Regions from separate parts of the Marisediminitalea sp. genome, predicted to be linked through region 3. Evidence: predicted binding sites of a transcription regulator. Region 3 holds the regulator's gene; each other region holds the start of a gene.

Region 1 (3,182 bases), on a different contig from region 3:
GGGCCAGCCGGGTAAAGGCTTGTAAGGATGCTAGTAAACCGCACAGTTTGCCTAGTCCTTGTAACGTTAGCACCATAACTTTAACTCGTCCAGCCTTTCACGAGTAATTGTTAAAAAAACTTTGCGATAGCCATGGTTCCGCCTAACTATGCCGTCAACCATGGCGTCACAGGTCGTGTTAAGTCAGAAAACCTAGCCGGTACAACGCAACAATATGGCATGGGATGATGCCAACCCATCAGGCTTTGGAATACGAACCCGATAACCACTGCCAGGCGCTACTAACACAGGTTCCCCCGTCGAAGACTGCAATGTCGTTAGGTGCACAATCTGGTTTCCAGTCGGCGTCATGATTTCAATCAGGTCATCGGCAGCAAAGTGGTTTTTTACGTCTATATACCACCATTCTCCTTTCTCGCTGATGACTTCGCCGACTAATTGCCGGGATGTACTTATCGAGCTGCCCCGATCGTATTGCTGATAATCCTGATGATTGTGACGTTGGAGAAATCCATCGGTGTACCCCCGGTTGGCCAGATGCGCTAATTCGTTATACCAGTTAGGGTCAAAAGGCTGTCCGGCGTCTGCGGCATCAATGGCTTTACGGTAGACCTGAGCAGTGCGGGCACAGTAATAAAAGGACTTGGTGCGCCCTTCTATTTTCAGTGAATCTACGCCGATTTCGGTGAGGCGATGAACGTGCTGCACGGCACGTAAATCCCGCGAATTCATAATGTAGGTGCCGTGCTCATCTTCAAACGCGGCCATAGGTTCATCGGGTCGTTGCGGTTCTGTAATCAAAAACGGCTGCGACACCGGAGTACCTTTACCCAGCGTCGGTTCCACGGCTTCATCACTTGGAATAAACTGCCCTACCTCATCGGTTGTTGCCGGTTTTACATCGTATTGCCATCGACAAGCATTGGTGCAGGCCCCCTGATTCGGATCCCGTTTATTAATGTAGCCCGACAATAAGCAGCGGCCAGAATACGCCATGCAAAGCGCACCGTGCACAAAGACTTCCAGTTCAATATCAGGGCAGCGCTGGCGGATTTCTTCGATCTCGTTAAGGCTCAACTCGCGGGACAATATCACCCGTTTAATACCTTGTTGCTGCCAGAACTTCACAGCGGCCCAGTTTACGGCATTCGCCTGCACAGACAGATGTATTGGCAAGTCAGGAAAATGCTCGCGCGTAAGCATAATAATGCCCGGGTCAGACATGATCATCGCATCGGGCCGCAGCGCAGCAACCGGCCCAAGGTCACTGACAAAGGTTTTCAGCTTACTGTTATGCGGCGCAATATTGTTCACCACATACAGCTTTTTACCCATTTCCCATGTATAAGCACGGGCTTCAGCCAGCTTTTCCAGGGTAAATTCGTTGTTTCGTACTCGCAGAGAATAGCGAGGCTGGCCGGCATAGACCGCATCGGCGCCATACGCCAAAGCGTATTCCAGGTTTTTCATTGAACCGGCTGGCGAGAGCAACTCAGGTGTTCGCATAATGTGTCGTCGTTTCTTTTAGCAGTAGAAGCGCGACAGCATAGCGAGATTGTTAAACCGGTTATTAACCGAGATCAAACAGACACAAAAAAACCGCCCGGAGGCGGTTCTTTTACGTCGATTAACGCTTAAAGATTCGCGTTAAGGAATTCAGTTAACTGTGCTTTAGACAATGCGCCTACTTTTGTCGCTGCAACGTTACCGCCTTTAAACAGCAACAGGGTAGGAATACCACGGATGCCGTATTTAGGTGGAGTTTCATTATTTTCATCGACATTCAGCTTGCCAACTGTTAACTTGCCTTCAAAATCGGTTGCAATTTCTTCAAGAATAGGTGCAATCATTTTACAAGGGCCACACCACTCGGCCCAGAAGTCAACCAGCACAGGACCTTCAGCATTGATAACATCTGCTTCGAACTTATCGTCAGTCAACTGGATAATTTTGTCGCTCATTCTTTTCTCCGTAATTGGTCTGTCGCTGATTTGTTCAGCTCTACCATAAGTGTTATATAGAAACTGTTTTTTAATGCAAGCACTGATAAGCTATAAGCTATGCAAACAACTCATTTAACCGAAACTCATTTTTCCGATTTGCCTATCAATGGCAAAGTGATTGATGCCTTAAATGCGGCTAATTTTACGCATTGTACACCAATTCAGGCGTTGAGCTTACCTCCTTTATTAGAAGGTAACGATATCGCTGGTCAGGCACAAACCGGAACAGGTAAAACCATGGCATTTCTTGTCGCGACTTTCCATCACATTTTAAGTCGTGAACAGTCACCTGAAGATAAAAATGCCGGTCCCAGAGCCATTATTATGGCACCAACCCGCGAACTTGCTGTGCAAATATATAATGATGCAGAGCTACTCGGTAAACACACCGGACTTTCACTTGGCCTCATTTATGGGGGCGAAGGTTACCAAAGTCAACGAGAAACATTGCAGGATGGGGTAGATATCGTTATTGGTACGACCGGCCGCATTGTAGATTACTACAAGCAGGGCGTCTTTAGTCTGAAAAATATTCAGGTGGCCGTGCTGGATGAAGCCGATCGTATGTTTGATTTAGGCTTCATTAAAGACATACGCTTCTTATTCCGACGCATGCCTGCTGCGACTGAGCGCTTGAGCATGTTGTTCTCTGCCACGCTGAGCTACCGCGTGCAGGAACTTGCTTACGAGCATATGAACAACCCGACTCATGTTCAGGTTGAAGCTCAACAAATGACTGCAAGTCGTGTATCAGAAGAGTTGTTTTACCCATCTGATGACGACAAGATGCGCTTGTTACTGACGCTTATTGAAGAAGAGTGGCCAGACAAAGCCATTGTGTTTGCCAACACCAAACACAGCTGTGAGCGCGTAGCCGACTGGCTGGAAGCCGACGGTCACCGCGTTGGCTTGTTAAGCGGCGATGTGCCTCAAAAGAAACGTCTGGGCATTTTAGATGCCTTCACCAAGGGTGGTCTGGACATTCTGGTTGCAACTGATGTGGCTGCGCGAGGCTTGCACATTGAAGCTGTAACGCACGTATTTAACTACGATTTGCCTGACGACGCGGAAGATTATGTTCATCGTATCGGCCGAACAGGACGTGCAGGTAAGAGTGGCGTCGCGATCAGTTTCGCCTGTGAAAAATACGCATTAAACCTGCCAGCAATTGAAAGTTAT
Region 2 (3,182 bases), on a different contig from region 3:
AAATCAGCGGCAATTTTACGCCCTCGGAAGCGAAAGACCTGGCCTTGTTGCTACGCGCAGGCGCATTGCCAGTGCCACTTGATGTCATGGAAGAACGCACGGTAGGCCCAGATTTAGGCTCTGATGCTATTGAAATGGGCGTGACTACCGGCCTGATCGGTGCGGCACTGGTGTTTGCATTTATGATAACACTTTACCGGCGCTGGGGATTGATTGCCTGTACCAGTCTGGCAATAAACATCGGGCTTATTATTGGGTTACTCAGTGTGTTTGGTGCCACTCTCACGCTGCCTGGCATTGCCGGGATTATTCTGACCATTGGTATGGCCGTTGATGCCAATATTCTCATCAACGAGCGAATAAAAGAGGAGTCTGCGAAAGGGAAGGCTGCGGGTCTCGCTATTCCGGCGGGTTTTGACAAAGCTTACGCGACGATACTCGACTCCAGCTTTACCACATTGATAGCGGTAAGTTTGTTGTTTATGTTCGGCAGCGGGCCGGTAAAAGGTTTCGCGATTACGATTGGTATTGGTATTTTCACCTCTATTTTTACGGCTGTGGCAGTAACCCGCCAAATGATGGGCTGGGCTACGCGGAATCGCACTCGCCAGGTATTGACCTTCGGGAACAATTGGCTGAATCAATCTGGCCTTAGCCGCATTAACTTTATGCGAGGCCGGGTAGTGGGGTTGGTGGCCTCTGCCATTTTGTCTATCGGGTCAGTTATTTTGTTTGTCCAACCCGGACTTCACTATGGCGTTGACTTTACCGGTGGCACCCTGATTGAAATGCAATCGTCGACGTTGTCGGTCGAACAGGTGCGAGACACTCTGGCAGAGCATCAAATAGAAGGTGCCAGTATTCAGGAGTTCGGCGAGCCCGGAAACTACCTGATTCGGGTGAGCCAACAAAACAGCGATGCCGGTAATACCGTTAATCTGGTGAAAAATGCGATAACGGCCAAAGACAGTGCGGCTAGCTATCCCAAAGTTGATATGGTTGGCGCCAAGGTAAGTGGCGGGTTTGCCGATGCCTCTATTCTTGCAGTGCTAATAGCTGGGGGCGGTATTCTGCTTTATTTGTGGCTGCGTTTTGAACAGCATTTTGCGCTGGCGGCAACTGCCACTATCTTGCTGGATTTAACTAAAACCATTGGCTTTTTTGCTCTCACCGGACTCGAATTTAATTTAACGGCCGTGGCAGCCATGTTGGCACTGATAGGCTATTCCATTAATGACAAGGTTGTGGTGTTTGACCGCATTCGTGAAGGCTTCCGGGCCAATCCGGACAAACCGCTGCTCGAGGTATTAAATAGCAGTATCGGCGCTACGCTGTCCAGAACCGTGTATACCTCTGCAACAACATTCCTGGCCTTGTTCCCAATGGGCATTGCAGGCGGGGCAACGGTAAGTAGTTTCGCTTTACCTATGTTGTTTGGCATTGTGATTGGTACCAGTTCGTCGGTATTTATAGCTTCGCCAATATTGTACTACCTTGGACGCCGACGGGAACAGCGTGGTTTACCGCAGTTAAAACCAACTGCTGAGGAAATTCGCGCTTCATTAGCGCATATTCCATAACGGGTGACTGCTTGAGTATCTGTCGGCGTGAAGAACAAGGAGGCGTCTTTGCACAATTAGCAAAGGTCGCCTCCGGCCGTAATTTACTGGGCGGTTTCCGCTTCGCGGATGAAGCAGAATAAGTCGTCTTTCAACTGAACGCGTTCGTTCTTCATGTCGAGAAGCACTTGATCTGTGGTCGGCTGCCCGTTTTCTTCTAGTTTTCGGATGTCGGCGTCGAGATTATTATAGCGCTCAAATAGTTTCGCAAAGTGACGGTCGTGCATTTTCAGATGACGAATGGTGTGCTGGTGGTCTGGGAATTCGTGTACCAGATCGTGTTTTTCAATATTCATAACTGCCTTTCTCAATAGTCACAGTGTTTATTCACTATGACTATTGTAAAAAGCTTTGCTGCCCAATGCCTTGATGCAAATCATATTTACGAAGCAGGGCACAGAAAGAGGGTGAGAGGTCAGGCGACAATACGCGCTTGTTCTACCAGGTAATCACATTCTGCCAACCAGTTGAATCCCTGTTCTTCAGTATAAAAATGACGGATCACATGGCTGGTGTCCTGTTCGTCCATCATTCGGTTTAGCTGATAGCTTTTCAGCGCATCTTCTCGGTAGATACGCACGGAGTGGGTCATTTTATGATTGACCGCCCAGGTGAGCATGTCATTGATAGGTTGTTCACAGTCCGGCGTAGATAACGCCCAGTCATCGAAGAACACGATATGCGCCCATGGCGCGTGGTAAAGGTAACGGGCGGTTTCTTTAAATTCCGCAATAAACTGTCGAGCGATAACCGCATTCCAACTACCGTAGCAGTGGATAATCATTACCTGATTATCCACCCTGATTGAATACTTGCCCCAAACCATAACTATTCCATTTATTACAACAAATCGCTTATACGCAAAGTGTAGCTGAAAGTTCAGTGTCTGCTACTGTTTGTGGATACGCGAACTTTATCGTGTAACGTTTGGTTTCCCTTTGCCACCTTTGCTACCTTTGCCATTTGAAGCGGCCTTTCCGCCTTTTTGGGTTTTGGGACGGTTGTATTTACCGAAGCCGGTGTGCTTTGTCATAGCGCGTTCGCCTTTGCGCCCTTTAGGTGCACGTTGACGCTTTTCTTCAGCCGTTTCCGGCGGCACCAGGTGCTGAGGGCCGCGACCGATTAGGTCCTCTCTGCCCATGTTAATCAAGGCTTTACGGATTTGGGCAAAGTTCTTCGGGTCGTGATAGCGCAGCATGGCCTTGTGCAAGCGGCGATGGATTTCACCTTTTGCAGACGTGACTGACTCACTGTCTTTAGTCACCTTACGAAGGCTGTTTACTTCGGTGTGGTACAAGGTTGTCGCCGTCGCCATCGGTGAAGGGTAAAAGTTCTGTACCTGATCCAGCTTAAAGCGGTTTTCTTTTAGCCAAATTGCCAGCGCCAGCATGTCTTCATCACTGGTGCCCGGGTGTGAGGCAATAAAATACGGGATCAGATATTGCTGTTTACCGGCTTCCTGAGAGTATTTGTCAAACAGCTCTTTAAACCGGTAATAGGTGCCCATACCCGGCTTCATCATTTTGCTTAGCGGGCCATCTTCTGTGTGCTCAGGCGCGATCT
Region 3 (3,182 bases):
AGTTTGACGACCTTGAGCGTCAGGGTTACAGCATCTTGTTCGATGACGACCTGGCTGACGACAAACAAACTGAACAGCAAGACCCCAAATCCGCTCCGCCAGCAGAACAGCAAACAAAAACAAGCACACATGACTGAGTTTTCGTTACTGTCTGCCTTTATGGTAGGGATTGCAGGCTCAGTGCATTGCTTTGGCATGTGTGGCGGCTTTGCCGGTGCGCTGACAGCCGCCATACCACAAGGTAAGTCTCCGACGCCGTTTGTTTTCAGTTACAACGCAGGCAGAATACTAAGTTATACCCTTGCCGGTGCAGTAACCGGGGCCCTTGGCAGCATTGCGCAAAGCTCAGTAAAGTCCCTATTGGTAGGTTTTCAGTTGTTTAGTGCCTTTATGCTGATTGCGATGGCACTTTACCTGGCGCAATGGTGGCGTGGGCTGGCGAAAGTCGAAACACTCGGGCGTGGTTTATGGCAATGCTTGCAGCCATTGTCCAAACGTTTTTTACCCTTTAAAAGTCCGTTATCGGCACTACCGTATGGCATAATTTGGGGGTGGTTACCCTGTGGCTTAGTCTATTCAACGTTAACCTGGTCGTTGTCTGCAGGCACCGCATTGCAAGGTGCACTATTGATGATGGCGTTTGGCCTTGGTACCCTGCCCGCTTTGTTTGCAGTGAGTTTTAGCGCTAATGGCATACTGGCCTTGTTGCGAACACCACGTACCCGGACATTCATTGCGGTTACGTTAATTATATATGCGATTTTCTTGATTTATCGCACTGTAAATAGTATTAGTTAGGCCTACGTTTACACGGAGACGTTGCATTATGTCAAAAGGTTCAGAATTCTCTATTCATTGTCAGAGCTGCAGTTTTAGCCACTTGTGTTTGCCTGTTTCTCTGAACAAGACAGAACTGGACTCGCTGGATGACATTATCGAGCGCAAAAAGCCGCTTCACAAGCACGACAAGCTTGTAAAGGCCGGTGATACCTTCACTTCACTCTACGCTGTGCGTGCGGGCTCGTTCAAATCATTTGTGAGCAGCAAAGACGGCGAAGAACAAATCATTGGCTTTCATTTCCCCGGCGATATCATTGGGTTCGATGCCCTTCGCGGCAATACTCACCAGAGTTACGCGCAAGCGCTCGAAACGGCCATGGTATGCGAACTGCCTTATGAAACCCTCGATAAAATGGCCGTACAATTCCCTAAATTGCGCCACCAGATCATGAGTTTTATGAGTGCTGAAATTAAACACGATCACGACCTGATGATGCTGTTAAATAAACGCACTGCCGAAGAGCGTTTAATCTATTTCCTGGCGCATCTGTCCAAACGTTTTGAAGAGCGCGGTTTCTCGCCACGTCAATTCAACCTGAGCATGACCCGAAATGAAATTGGTAACTACCTTGGTTTAACGGTAGAAACTATCTCTCGTTTACTTACGCGCTTCCAAAAAGAAGGCATTATCCAGGTAGAAGGCAAACTCATTACGATTCTCGATTTCGAATCGATGGACGCTAAGCTCCACAGCATGGACATTCCTACTACCACAGTGGATTAATCCCATCCGTTGATCCACCGCAACATCAAAAACTGGTGAAGATGGCACTCTGGGCATACACTCATAATGAGCACTTTGTCTGGAGGCTGTCATGATCAATTACACACATATACTTGCCGTTGTAGAATCCGAGCGCGAAACACAGCCAGCCCTGTCGAGAGCCGTCGAGCTGGCAGGCAAAACCGGCGCCAGTATTACCGCATTCATGACTATCTACGATTTTTCCTATGAAATGACGACCATGTTGTCGGGAGAAGAACGTGAAGCAATGCGAGCCGCGGTTGTGAAAGAGCGCACTGAATGGCTTACGCAACAGCTTGCTGACTACTCAGGCAATATTCAGGCTGTTGTGGAATGGGATAATCGGCCGTATGAAGCCATCATCCGTCATGCTATTAATGATAAGGCCGATATTGTAGTAAAAGCCACGCGTTCCCACGACGATCTTCGCTCAGTCATTTTCACCCCCACTGACTGGCATTTGGTACGCAAATGCCCCACTCCTGTGTTGTTGGTGAAAGACCACGACTGGCCGGCTGATGGTAATATTATTGCAGCAGTGAATGTGGGTACAGAGGATCGCGAGCACGCACAACTCAACGACAAAATTACCGAAATTGCCCAGGATTACGCAAAATTACTGAGCGGTCATGTGCATTTGGCGAATAGCTATCCCGGCACCCCCCTTAATATTGCCATTGAAGTGCCTGAGTTTGATCCGGAAAGTTACAATGCGTCGGTGAAGAATCACCACCTTGAAGAAATGGAGAGGCACAGCACACGGTTTGGCATCCCGTTGGACAATTGTCATGTGAAAGAAGGGCTACCAGAAAAAGTCATCCCGTTTGTCGCTAAAAACATTGACGCAGAGCTGGTTATTATTGGCACAGTAGGCCGAGTGGGTATTTCAGCTGCATTAATTGGCAACACAGCGGAACACGTCATTGATGAGCTTAACTGCGACGTCTTGGCTATTAAACCTGACGGATTTGAATCGCCGGTAAGGTTATAACCCTTACTGGCGTTTAACATATCCTGAGCACTGTCTGCATAGCGATTCTTCTATGCACATAATGATGGTGATACAATAGTGGCTGAGCAGTTACAGGTCGCTAGATTAATGAGTTTACAGGTCAATTCTTTGGGCACGGTTGCACCGTCTCAGTCCAAACAAAAATACAATTTCAACAAGCTTCAGAAACGGTTGCGTCGCAACGTTGGCAAAGCTATCGATGACTTTGGCATGATAGAACATGGCGATAAGGTCATGGTGTGCCTGTCTGGCGGCAAAGACAGTTATACCCTGTTAGACATTCTCATGTATCTTCAGCGTATTGCGCCAATTACGTTCGACATTGTGGCGGTAAACCTCGACCAAAAGCAGCCAGGCTTCCCTGAGCATGTGCTTCCCGACTACTTAAAAGCACTGGGCGTTGACTACCGCATTGTAGAAGAAGACACCTATTCGATTGTAAAAGACAAAATTCCGGAAGGTAAAACCACCTGTTCGCTCTGTTCGCGATTGCGCCGCGGTATCCTTTACCGTACTGCAACAGAACTCGGCGCCACCAAAATTGCCCTCGGTCACCACCGCGACGATATGCTGGAAACCTTGTTT
Region 4 (3,182 bases), on a different contig from region 3:
ATCCGGGCATTCAACCCGTATTGTGCACAGCGATAAAAATTGTGCTCTGCAAAACGAAAAGGCAGCCGGCGAAGGTAGGTTTCACATTCGCCAGATAATGCCTCAACCAATCCCACCTGTAATGCGGCGTTGGCCAGCATGTCATCAATCGTTGGGCCTGCCGGCAAACTGCGGTATTCGATTCTGACGTGACCTTTTTGACCGGGTTGGAGCACCGCCCTGTTCCAGCTCCACACCGTACCATGGTGAAGCAAGAGTTCACTGAATGGCTGAGCCGATTCATCCATTCGTTCAGCAGTGACCGGCAGAATTGGCGGGTAAAGCGCAACACTCTCGGTGAGACATTCCGCCACGCCCTGACGCAACCAGCCATTGCCAAAGTTGACACGGGCAGGCTGGCGCCACCGACCGGTTGCATGGTCGCGATAATCAATGGATTGTTTAAACAGCGCGATTCGGGTTTCCTGCCACAAGCGTTTTCCCAGGAAAAACGGCGAATTCCCCGCCAACGCAAGTACTAGAGGCGTGGTTAGCTGCGCGGCATTATAGTATTCAGTGAATTGATTTGCCGGTACGCGATGATGAAACTGAAACGAGGTGTTAGCGCCTTCCAGTGTGACCTCTTCGCATTGCGTTCTGACGGTGTCCTGCCCGTGAATATCGATTTGGAACGGGCCCTTATTGAGCCCCTTTAGCGCGCTGGTCAGGGCTTTGTAACGCGGACGGTTGGTTAAAAAATCAAGGGTAAGGTGGTGGTTTGATAGCGTAGGCAAAATGCCGATGGCAACGGCATGGCCATCATACAAACTCGCGGTTTGGTCAATAGCCCGGGTGCCCTGGCTTAGTTGACGCTTTAAATGGGTAAAAGGCTTACCACGGGCGTCGACCGGGTCAAGGTTATATTCAATGTTGTACTGATTAAGCTCTTCCTGCAGACCCGTTACTCTGGCTTTTCCAAGCACCGCTTCGTTGAGAGCCGCTGGCATAAAGTGCCGGTCGATTAGGTACATCTCAAGCTCAGCGCCAAAACTTACCTCAGGCCGGTTATAACAAGGCTTTTCAAGCTCTCTTTCAATTTGAGCCAGTTGCTCGTGCAGGCGACGCTCAAACAGGGTTGTTTGCGCCCGGGTAACGTCGTGTTGATGAAACTGTAAGCCCATGCTCGCTTTTTAATGTAACGAATTTGTAATGATTGAAGAGTAGCGAGTGACCTGATCTCGCGTGTTGATACAGATCAAGCGTGTTTTTAGTTACGGGATTCTGATGTCCGGTGGGAAAGAGTTTGCGATCTGGATCAATTTTTCGCGAAAAGTGACTTTTTCATCCGCATTGTTGGGGCATTTGTCACTTGCGCATGGTGTTGGTGGGAAAATTTGGGTAATTTGGTTTTAAACACGTCTGCAATGCGTTTGCAGTATAACAATGACATCACCACGGGAAACGGTTCGGGAGGAAAGGGTGCGCATACTCATTTTAGTGCTCAGTGCTTGTTTGTTGAGTAATGTGGCTTTGGCTGCAACCAGCATAAAAACACTGACAAAATCCATGCAAAAACAAGACGGGTTTATTCCTGTTTTTTACGACAAGGAAAACGACAAGGTTTATCTTAAAATCAGTGCGTTCGACACGCCACTGTTGTTCCAGTCGAGCTTGCCACATGGTGTGGGGTCGAATGATATTGGGTTGGATCGCGGTCAGTTGGGCGCAACGCGGTTGGTGCAGTTCGAGCGTTATGGCAACAAAATTCTGCTTAAGCAACTGAATACGGATTACCGGGCCAGTGCTGAGAATCCGGCGGAAAAAGCCAGTATTGATGAAGCCTTTGCTGATTCGGTGATTGCTGGCTTTGTGATTCAGGCGGAATCAGACGGTGCGGTGGTGATTGATTACACCGAGCAGTTATTCAGCGATATTCACGGCATTGCCGAAAGACTAAAAAGCAGAAAGCAGGGCACGTTCAAAGCTGATCCGAAGCGCAGTGGCGTGTATTTACCGCGAACCAAAGCGTTTGAACTGAACACGGAGCTTGAGGCGCTGGTGACATTTGGTGGACAAGGGACCGGTGCTTATCTTCAGCAGGTCACACCGGATGCGGATGCCGTTACCGTGCACTTACATCATTCGTTCGTGGCACTACCTGACGATGGCTATGAGCCACGCGCTTTTCATCCGTTTTCAGGGTACTGGAAACACGCTTATCAGGACTATTCCGCGCCCATTACCGAGTCCATGGAACAGGCGTTCATTCGCCGCCATCGACTGGCTAAAAAAGACCCGGGGGCTGCGATAAGCGAACCGGTAGAACCGATTGTTTATTACCTCGACCCGGGCATTCCAGAACCGGTTATGAGCGCATTACGCGATGGTGCAAGCTGGTGGAATCAGGCTTTTGAAGCCATTGGTTACAAAGATGCGTTTCAGGTGAAAGTGTTACCGGAAGGCGCCGACCCTATGGATGTGCGTTATAACGTGATCAACTGGGTACACCGCGCTACGCGTGGCTGGTCATACGGCTCATCGGTGGTTGATCCGCGAACCGGAGAAATCATCAAAGGTCATGTCACACTGGGCTCACTGCGGGTGCGTCAGGACTTTCTGATTGCACTGGGCTTAACCAGTCCGTTCACTGACACGGGCGGTGATGTGTCAGCCCAACGTGAAATGGCGCTCGCGCGTATTCGTCAGCTTTCTGCCCACGAGGTCGGTCATACGCTGGGTATTGCACATAACTTTGCCGCCAGTGAAAACGGCCGTGAGTCGGTAATGGATTACCCGCATCCAACCATTACGCTGGATGGCGATAGCATTTCCCTGGACGATGCTTATGACGTAGGCATGGGCGCATGGGATGACTATGTAATTGCTTACGGTTATCAGGATTTTGCCGATGACACAGACGAGGATGCTGCATTACAAACGTTGGTGACTCAGGCGCGTATGGCCGGATTAAAATACAAGTCCGACGCCGACGTGCGCGCTTCTCACCACGGTTCAAGTGACGGGCACTTGTGGGATAACGGCGCTGACCCTATCGAAGAGTTTGATCACTTGTTAGCGGTACGTCAGGTTGCCCTCAACAAGATGGGTCTGAATACGTTACCACCCGGTGCGAGTTTATCGTCGTTAGAAAATGCGTTAGTGCCTGTGTATTTGCTACACCGATATCAGTTAGAAGCGGTGGC

Evidence for each region. The regulator FNR, encoded in region 3, switches genes on or off when oxygen is low (the NO sensors DNR and NnrR bind a similar motif). The targets are predictions, from matches to a motif close to TTGATCTAGATCAA.
Region 1: the regulator FNR is predicted to act here: its motif matches at 1,571-1,584, upstream of trhP (prephenate-dependent tRNA uridine(34) hydroxylase TrhP).
Region 2: the regulator FNR is predicted to act here: its motif matches at 1,986-1,999, upstream of AC4MRN_RS04390 (HP1242/YdcH family protein).
Region 4: the regulator FNR is predicted to act here: its motif matches at 1,225-1,238, upstream of AC4MRN_RS08600 (glutamate-cysteine ligase family protein).

Annotation. Positions count from the first base shown of each region.
Region 1 covers NZ_CFIDRX010000087.1:12,983-16,164, reverse strand. The annotation lists gene trhP (prephenate-dependent tRNA uridine(34) hydroxylase TrhP) at 193-1,506, opposite strand; gene trxA (thioredoxin TrxA) at 1,635-1,961, opposite strand; gene rhlB (ATP-dependent RNA helicase RhlB) at 2,061-3,182, shown strand, end outside.
Region 2 covers NZ_CFIDRX010000018.1:20,023-23,204, reverse strand. The annotation lists gene secD (protein translocase subunit SecD) at 1-1,580, shown strand, start outside; gene AC4MRN_RS04390 (HP1242/YdcH family protein) at 1,664-1,915, opposite strand; gene AC4MRN_RS04385 (hypothetical protein) at 2,035-2,445, opposite strand; gene AC4MRN_RS04380 (YgiQ family radical SAM protein) at 2,533-3,182, opposite strand, start outside.
Region 3 covers NZ_CFIDRX010000052.1:15,103-18,284, reverse strand. The annotation lists gene ccoS (cbb3-type cytochrome oxidase assembly protein CcoS) at 1-137, shown strand, start outside; gene AC4MRN_RS08815 (sulfite exporter TauE/SafE family protein) at 130-798, shown strand; gene fnr (fumarate/nitrate reduction transcriptional regulator Fnr) at 827-1,564, shown strand; gene uspE (universal stress protein UspE) at 1,656-2,576, shown strand; gene ttcA (tRNA 2-thiocytidine(32) synthetase TtcA) at 2,685-3,182, shown strand, end outside.
Region 4 covers NZ_CFIDRX010000050.1:16,317-19,498, reverse strand. The annotation lists gene AC4MRN_RS08600 (glutamate-cysteine ligase family protein) at 1-1,160, opposite strand, end outside; gene AC4MRN_RS08595 (zinc-dependent metalloprotease) at 1,423-3,182, shown strand, end outside.